DNA from 2 places in the Rhodococcus sp. 320_ES genome. Region 2 is predicted to be linked to the other one. Evidence: predicted binding sites of a transcription regulator. Region 2 holds the regulator's gene; the other holds the start of a gene.

Region 1 (4,414 bases), on a different contig from region 2:
GCGCGTAACCGATCTGCACGGCAGTGGCGATCACGCTCGCCGCACCGGGTGCCACACCGAGGTCGACCGCCAATTCGGTGAGCATCGACTGCGGCAGATAGATCACGCTGACGGCCACCGACGATGCGATCGCGAGGACTGCCAGGGTTCGGTTCCACGAGGGTGCGGGCACAGTGTCCATCCTGCCGTGCTGTCGGCAGTACAGTCGAAGCGCTTTGCCCCTTCGTGAACGGAGTCACTCGTGTCCGCAGTAGTTCACCTCGAGATGCACCTCGACCCCACCCGTCTCGACGAGGCGGAGAAGGTGATCGTCGAAACGCTGAAGGCGACCCGTGCGTGGCCCGGGAACCAGGGACTCGAAGTCATCGTCGACGACGCGGATCCCGCGCACGTGATCGTGGTCGAGCTCTGGGAGAACACCGAGGCCCACGACGCGTACGCGGCATGGCGACTCACTCCGGAGGGCGCCAGCAAGCTCGGCGAGATCGTCGCCGCGAGGCCGGTGAAGACAGTGTTCTCCGGCCGGATCGAACTGCCGTTCTGACGGCGTCGATCTCGTGACTCACCGGCGGTGATCGGGCGGGTACAGCAGCTCGTACGGGTGGAAGAAGTGGTTCCACCCGGCCGGTCCGGTTCGGATCGAGGGCCTTCGGTGGATGCCACAGCGTGCGGCCCGGGTAGGCATGGTCGTCACCCGCGATCGTGGTTGCCCATTGATCGTCGCCGGGACCGACCAACCGATGGTGACGCTCGCACGCCAAGGTGAGTGAATCGATGTCGGTGAATCCGTCGTCGACCACCCATTCCTCCGTGTGGTGCACCTGACACCACACCCCCGGCGCCGAGCATCCGGAAAAACTGCACCCGTGCTCGGTCGCGTACAGGGCGAGCCGTTGATCCTGCGTTGCAAGACGTTTCGTTCGACCCATGAACAGTGGCCGTTCGTGTTCGTCGAGAAGCAGCAGGAACGCGTGCTGCCCGGAGGCCATCCGGATCGCGTCTCGCACGTCGAGTCGCGTCCCTGTCGCGGTGAGCGCCAGCCCTGAGGCGGACTCGAGCTGGTCCAGGGTCATCGTGACAATCGGGACACAGGGGACGCCGCGATGCTTGCCCAGGGCCCCCGATGCGAGATATCCGGTGAGAGCGGCCTTCACGGCGTCGTGGTTTCGCTCCCCGGCGGATCGGGAGTCCCAGCGTTCGGACGGTGCGGCGTCACTGTCGTCACCCACAGCGTTCCCCGGCTTCCCGCCCTTGGCGCAGACCGACTCCATGAGTGCCCGCATCTCGGCGTCGACGCGCATCCGGCCATCGGACATTCCGTCCTTGCCCTGGCGGTCGAACGTGATGTAGGTAGGCCGCTTCGGCTCCTCACCGTCCCGCGGGGGCTTGCCGTCTTGATCGATCATCTGCGCCAACGCTTCTGCTGCCCGGCGAAACTCCCGCGGCCGCGTGTGGCGGGCGAGGTTACCGAGTTGGCGCTCCGCTGCTTCGCGGACGTCGGGTGGAACGTCGTCGGACAGTTCCTTGTCGAAGTCGTGGACCACGGCGACATGCGCCGAGGTGATTACTCCGTCCCGCACGGCCTCCGCGGTGGCCGGGTACTTCGCGTCTGCTCGTTCGCCGGACGGCAAGGTGCGGGGAGCCAGCGTTCGCGCCGCCTTGATCCGTGCAGCCGCTTCGCCGTCTCCGCAATTGACGAGGGCTCCGACGACTTCGGTGTTGCGGCCCATGATGTCGTCGAAGCCGTGTGAGTCCAGTAGCTGCGCCAAGCTGACATTCGATGCACCTTCGAGAATGCGTGCGGCACGGACCGACTGCGCCCACACCGTTCGGAGGTCCTGATCCGACAGCAACGACGTGTCGGCAGCGGTGAGAGCAGCCACAGCGTCAGCGACGGCGGCGATCAACTCGGCGAACGTTGCGTCGCCGAGTTGATGCATTGCCGCACCGGACTCGCCGTGCGAACTTCCCCCCGAAAGCATGGCCGAACCATAGCGCCCACCACCGACAGAATTCGAACATACGTTCTATCGATGATTGCGATTGCGCGCCTCGGGTACACCGCCTCGACGGGGTACATCGACTCGAAGGAATCACATGACGGACCAACACACGAAGTCCGACCCGACCACTGCATTCCCCATGCCGGATCGGTCGACGCAGAGCGAAATCGACCACCCCGGGCTCACGAGTGCACTCGTCACCGCCCCCGACCACGGCGAGGATTCCTACCGCGGGTCCGGCCGGCTGGAAGGCCGGAAGGCCCTGATCACCGGAGGAGACTCCGGAATCGGGCGTGCCGTCGCATTGGCGTTCGCGCGCGAGGGTGCCGACGTGGTCGTCAGCCATCTCGAAGCCGAGCAGGACGACGCCGACGCCACGGTGAGACTGATCGACAGCGCTGGGCGCAAAGGCTTCTCACTGCCGGGCGACATCCGTGACGAGGCGTGGTGCAGAAGCCTCGTCGACACGACGGTCGAGCATCTCGGCGGACTGGACATTCTCGTCAACAACGCGGCGTTCCAGATGGCGCAGATGGGCGGGATCGCGGACATCACGACCGAGCAATTCGATCGGGTCGTCAAGACCAACCTCTACGCGATGTTCTGGTTGTCGAAGAAGGCCGTCGAGGTGATGGAACCCGGATCGGCGATCGTCAACAGCGCGTCGATTCAGGCGTCGAGCCCGTCGCCGGAGTTGCTGGATTACGCGACCACGAAGGCAGGCATCGTCGCCTTCACCAAAGGGCTTGCCGCAGATCAAGCTTCGCGTGGCATTCGGGTCAATGCCGTTGCTCCGGGGCCGATCTGGACTCCGCTCATCCCGGCGACGATGCCCAAGGAGAAGTTCGAGAGCTTCGGGGACGAGGTCCCTCTGGCCCGCCCGGGGCAACCGGCGGAACTGGCGCCGGCCTACGTCTTCCTGGCGTCCAACGAATCCAGTTACACGACCGGCGAGACGATCGCCGTGACCGGCGGGAAACCGTTCAGCTGACTAGTTCAAAGGCTAGCCAGGGGTGTTACCGTAGCGCCATGACAACCGACCGGGATACGCGCTCCCGCACCTTCACCTGGACCGACCCGATGACGACGGCGCAGGCCGCCTCCGCCCGCACCGGTCTCGACTTCGTTCAGGGCTTGGCGTCCGGGGACATTCCGTCCCCGCCGATCATGGCGCTCACCGGCGCGGAGCTGACCGAGGCCAGCGAAGGTCGAGCGGTCTTCACGTTGGTGCCCGAGGAGTATCACTACAACCCGATCGGCTCGGTGCACGGCGGCATCATCGCCACACTGCTCGACTCCGCGGCCGGGTGCGCAGTGCAGACCATGCTGCCTACAGGCGTCGGCTACACCAGCCTCGACCTGTCCGTGAAGTACCTGCGTGGAATTCGCGCGGACACGGGCGTCGTCACGTGTACCGGCACCGTCGTCCACGTCGGGCGGCGAACCGCACTTGCCCAAGCCGAGCTTCGGGACGGCTCCGGCCGCCTCCTCGCATCCGCGACGAGCAGTTGTGTCGTTCTCGGGCGCGACGACTCTGCACAGTGACGGCCAAGTGCATCAAGGGCCTCTAGTACACTTCTAACGCGTGGTCGAGCCCAGTGCCGCGATCGAATTTTCCTTCGTATTCGGCCGCCCTGGAGAGTGATGCATGACCGACAGGTACCGCCCCGCTCACTTCGACGTAAACGTCGAGGTCGTGGGCTCCTTCACGGTGGTCGCTGTGTCCGGCGAGCTCGACATGAGCACCACGCCTGCCTTCTCCGACGAAGTGAACCGCGCGTTGTCGTCCGAGACGAAGGGCGTGGTCGTCGACTTCTCCAGGGTCGAGTTCCTCAGCTCCAGCGCGATCACCGTCCTGCTGACGGCCAACGACACCTCCGACGTGAACATCGTGGTAGTTGCGGACAGCCATGTCACACGTCGCCCCATCGAGTTGGTCGGTCTCAGCGACGTCCTCGCGGTTCACCACACTCGCAAAGAAGCGCTCGACTCGCTGTCGCCCGCCTGAGACGCCCGCCTCGAACTGTCAGGCGCCGGACGCAGCCGACCTGACGAAGTCGACGGCCGCCCCCACGTCGGGAACCGTCGTGATCACACGGTCGAGACCACTCAGCGTGATCGGACGCTGCACCGCCGGCTGTGAGGCCACGATGGCCGCAGACGCTCCCTCGGGGAGCAGGTCCATTGCGCGTACCAGGACGGTGACGCCGCTGGACGACATGAATTGCACGCCCCGCAGATCGAAGATGAGGCCGTCGGTCGCCGATTCCGCAGCCGGATAGGCAGCTTCCGACAGGTGTGGGGCGCTGGCCAGGTCGAGTGAACCGCGCACCGAGACCACGGCAACACCGTCCAGATCGGACACGTCGACGTCGAAGCCCTTGGTCGTGGGCTGATCTCTCATTTCCGCG
Region 2 (4,414 bases):
TCGCACGCTGGCGGTCGACGACATCATGATGGCGAACGGTGGGCCGGTGAGCTCGCCCGACGACTTCGCTGCGCTGGTGACGGTGACGCGCGCCGAGCTTCCGTCGCGCGTGGCCCGCATCGTGCGCGCCGTCGAGCCGGTTCTCGCCGCCACCGCCCGGCTGCGTTCGGCCCTCCACGGGGCGACGGGGGAAGCTGCCGAAGATGTTCGCGAACAACTGGATTCGCTGATCTTCCCCGGGTTCGTGTTCGAGACCGGTGAGAAGCACCTCGCCGAACTTCCGCGGTACCTTCAGGGCGCGATCGACCGACTCGAAGCACTGCCGTCCAGTGCGCAGCGTGATCGTGTGGGTATGGATGCGCTCGACCGGGTCTACGCGGACTACGACACCCTCTTGCAGTCTGTTCCGGAGGCGCGTCGCACCGCACCTGCTATCCGGGAGGTTGCGTGGATGATCGAAGAACTGCGCGTGAACTTGTTCGCTCAGAAGCTGGGGACACCGTATCCGGTGTCGGAGAAGCGAGTCCGACGGGTCATCGAGGACCTACGCCGTGGTTGAGCGATGCTCTCGGAGGTCTTTGATCTCGCGCTCGAAATCGTCGGCACTGCTGAACGAGCGATAGACCGACGCGAAGCGCAGGTACGCAACCTCGTCGAGATCACGTAGTGGCCCGAGAATGGCCAAACCGACTTCGTTGCTGGGGATCTCGGCCGATCCGGAGGATCGAACCGCGTCCTCCACCTGCTGCGCCAGCAATCCCAAGGCGTCGTTGTCGACGTCGCGGCCCTGGCACGCCCGTCGTACACCCTTGATGACCTTGTCGCGACTGAACGGCTCGGTGACGCCGCTGCGCTTGACCACCGACAGCACCGCGGTTTCGACTGTGGTGAACCGTCGTCCACACTCCGGGCAGGACCGTCGCCGACGGATGGCCTGACCTTCGTCCGCCTCGCGCGAATCGACGACTCGCGAGTCGGGGTGTCGACAGAACGGGCAATGCATGAGGCAAGACTACCCGCCGGCATTTCCGTCAGCGGGCGCCCGCCGCACCCAGCTCGCCCTGCACGATCGACGTGGATGTGGGCGATTGCACATCGTTGGTGTCGGCACGCAGGTTGGCTACGCCGATCAAGCCGAGCGACAGGACAGCGGTGGTCACGGCGACCGCGAGCATCTGCCCGACCGACATCCGCGAAGGCTGCTCGTGCTCGGTCCGCGACACGCCCGGCCCGCACTGACCGTAATCGACCGTTCCGGCGGCAGGCCGCGTACCGACCGGACGCCGCACCGGTGCGCTGCGACGCGTGCGGACCGAAGAGCTGGCCTGAACAGTGCTGGTGAGAACAGAGCTGGTGGTCATCGAAACAACTCCTTGCTGCGCGTCGACCCGTGGTGGGCCGACTGTGTCGGTGTTCGAACGTTCGAACGTTCGAATGCTCGATGTTCGATCACGCGTTCGAAAGAACGCATGTGCGATTTGTAGCACGCAGCTCCGACAAAGTCTGCGAAACACGCGACACGCTTCGAACAGGTGTTTGATCGAACAGGTGTTTCGGTCTAAATTCGTGGCATATCGCACAGCTCGTTCGAATCGAACGGCAGGCGAAACACGAATGCAGAACCAGGAGGCCAGGCGAATGAAGGACGACAACTCGTCATCCACAACGGCAACACGGAAGAAGGGCACGGAGCCGGACGCCGCTGCGCCCGAGTCGGGTTCGGTGGCCGTCGGTGTGCCCGATGCCGACATCACGGCAGGCCTGACCGATCGCCAGCGCCGCGTTCTCGAAGTCATCCACGCGTCGGTTCGCGAGCGCGGATATCCGCCGAGCATTCGAGAGATCGGTGATGCGGTGGGGCTCACCTCCACGTCGTCCGTCGCGCATCAATTGCGCACCTTGGAGAAAAAGGGATTCCTGCGGCGGGACCCGAATCGCCCCCGCGCGGTGGACGTTCGCGGACTGGACGATCCCGCACAGGACGCGCCGCAGAGCGCCCCTGAGATCGACACGGAGGTCGCGACCGCCGATGCGGAGCGCTTGCCCGCCCCGACGTTCGTGCCCGTTCTCGGTCGTATCGCGGCCGGCGGTCCGATCCTCGCCGAGCAGGCCGTCGAGGACGTCTTCCCGCTCCCCCGCGAGCTCGTCGGGTCCGGTTCTCTCTTCCTCCTGCGCGTCGTGGGCGAGTCCATGATCGACGCCGCGATCTGCGACGGTGACTGGGTTGTCGTGCGGCAGCAGAACGTGGCTGAGCAGGGCGACATCGTTGCCGCCATGATCGACGGCGAGGCGACGGTCAAGACCTTCAAGCGTATCGACGGTCAGGTGTGGCTGATGCCGCACAACCCGCTGTTCGAGCCGATCCCGGGCAACCACGCGGTGGTTCTGGGCAAGGTCGTGACGGTCATGCGCAAGCTCTGACCCGAGACGAAGAAACACCCCGGATGCGTCGTGCATCCGGGGTGTTTCTGTCTTCGACGAATCAGAGATTCAGCCCGCGGCCGATGATCTCCTTCATGATTTCCGTGGTGCCGCCGTAGATGGTCTGCACGCGAGAATCCATGTACGCCTTGGCGATCGGGTATTCCTTCATGTATCCGTAGCCGCCGTGCAGCTGCAGGCACCGATCGATCAGCTTGACCTGAGACTCCGTGGTCCACCACTTCGCCATCGCGGCTTCCTGGACGCTCAGCTTCTCGTCGTTGAGCAACTCGATGAACTTGTCCACCATGATGCGCACTGCCGTGGTCTCGGTTGCCAACTCCGCCAACACGAAACGGGTGTTCTGGAACTTGCCGATCGACTTGCCGAAGGCCTTGCGGTCACGGCAGTACTGGATCGTCATCTCCAGGGCGGACTCCATGGCCGCCGCCGCAACCACCGCGATCGACAGTCGCTCCTGGGGCAGGTTCTTCATCAAGTAGATGAAGCCCATGCCCTCCTCGCCGATGAGGTTCGCGGAGGGCACCCGGACGTCGGTGAAGCTGAGTTCCGCCGTGTCCTGCGCCTTCATACCGATCTTGTCGAGGTTGCGTCCTCGCTCGAATCCGGCCATGCCGCGCTCCACGCCGAACAGGCTGAAGCCCTGCGCGCCCTTGTCGGGATCGGTGCAGGCGACCACGATCACGAGGTCGGCGTTGATTCCGTTGGTGATGAACGTCTTCGAACCGTTCAGCACCCAGTCGTCGCCGTCGCGGACGGCCCGAGTCTTGATGCCTTGCAGGTCGCTACCCGTACCCGGCTCGGTCATGGCGATCGCGGTGATGATCTCGCCCGAGCAGAATCCCGGCAGCCAGCGCGCCTTCTGCTCGTCGTTGGTGAGCTCGATCAGGTACGGCGCGACCACGTCGTTGTGCAGCGTGAAGCCGATTCCGCTGAACCCGGCGCGCGTCGTCTCCTCGGTGACCACGGCGTTGTAGCGGAAGTCCTTGACGCCACCGCCGCCGAAATCTTCGGGTGCAGCGGTGCCGAGGAAGCCCTGCTTACCGGCTTCGACCCACACACCGCGGTCGACGATGTTCTGCTTCTCCCACTCGTCGTGGAACGGCGCCACGTGTTGCGCCAGAAACTTCTTGTACGACTCGCGAAAGAGCTCGTGCTCCGGCTCGAACAGGGTGCGTTCCATCGGTTCTCCTCAGATCGTGGCCGTGCGCCAGTTCTCTCGACTGTACGACCGGCGCCGACACGCGTCGATGACCAAGGCGTGCACCATCCGTGACCGACGTGGGCGTCAGCTCAGGATCGCGGCGGCCGCGGCGCGCGCCTCGTCGGTGCTCGACGTGGCCAGTACTGCCTCCGCTGCCTGACGGCACTGATCGAGTGTCACCGATTCGAGCTTGGCACCGACACCCGCCACGGCGGCGGACGCGGCGGACAGCGAGGTGACCCCGAAGCCGACGAGGACACACGCCAGCAGCGGGTCGGCCGCGGCCTCGCCGCACACACCGACGGGCTTACCGACTCTCGCACCGGCTTTCGCCGTCTGCGAGACGAGGGTGAGGACGGCGGGCTGCCACGGGTCGGTCAGTCCGGCGAGGTTCGCGGACATGCGATCGGCGGCCATCGTGTACTGCGCGAGGTCGTTCGTACCGATGGACAGAAAGTCGACGTGGTCGAGGATGCGATCGGCGAGCAGCGCTGCGGCGGGGACCTCGATCATCACGCCGGGCTTGAGCCCTCGCTCGCGCACGTCGGCCGCGAAGGCCTCCGCCTCGGCCGCCGTCGCGATCATCGGTGCCATCACCCACGGTTCGGAGCCCGTCGTCTTCGCTGCGGCGGCGATGGCGTCGAGCTGGCGGTAGAGGATGCCGCGGTTGCCCTCGGCGATGCGGATACCGCGCACGCCGAGTGCCGGATTGGCTTCGTCGGGGTGGTTGGCGAAGCGCATCGGCTTGTCCGACCCGGCGTCGAGGGT

What was found. The regulator LexA, encoded in region 2, represses DNA repair genes until DNA is damaged. The targets are predictions, from matches to a motif close to CGAACANNTGTTCG.
Region 1: a site for LexA is predicted at 2,016-2,029, ahead of AC59JP_RS13275 (HNH endonuclease signature motif containing protein). Genes of this name have one in related genera too.

The regions. Positions count from the first base shown of each region.
Region 1 is NZ_JCAWAG010000003.1:566,827-571,240, reverse strand. Features, by position in the region: gene AC59JP_RS13285 (MFS transporter) at 1-172, opposite strand, end outside; gene AC59JP_RS13280 (putative quinol monooxygenase) at 242-544, shown strand; gene AC59JP_RS13275 (HNH endonuclease signature motif containing protein) at 453-1,982, opposite strand; gene AC59JP_RS13270 (SDR family oxidoreductase) at 2,098-2,994, shown strand; gene AC59JP_RS13265 (PaaI family thioesterase) at 3,033-3,548, shown strand; gene AC59JP_RS13260 (STAS domain-containing protein) at 3,652-4,011, shown strand; gene AC59JP_RS13255 (STAS domain-containing protein) at 4,030-4,407, opposite strand.
Region 2 is NZ_JCAWAG010000001.1:934,786-939,199, reverse strand. Features, by position in the region: gene hrpA (ATP-dependent RNA helicase HrpA) at 1-559, shown strand, start outside; gene nrdR (transcriptional regulator NrdR) at 545-1,003, opposite strand; gene AC59JP_RS04725 (hypothetical protein) at 1,032-1,361, opposite strand; gene lexA (transcriptional repressor LexA) at 1,639-2,421, shown strand; gene AC59JP_RS04715 (acyl-CoA dehydrogenase family protein) at 2,483-3,625, opposite strand; gene ptsP (phosphoenolpyruvate--protein phosphotransferase) at 3,731-4,414, opposite strand, start outside.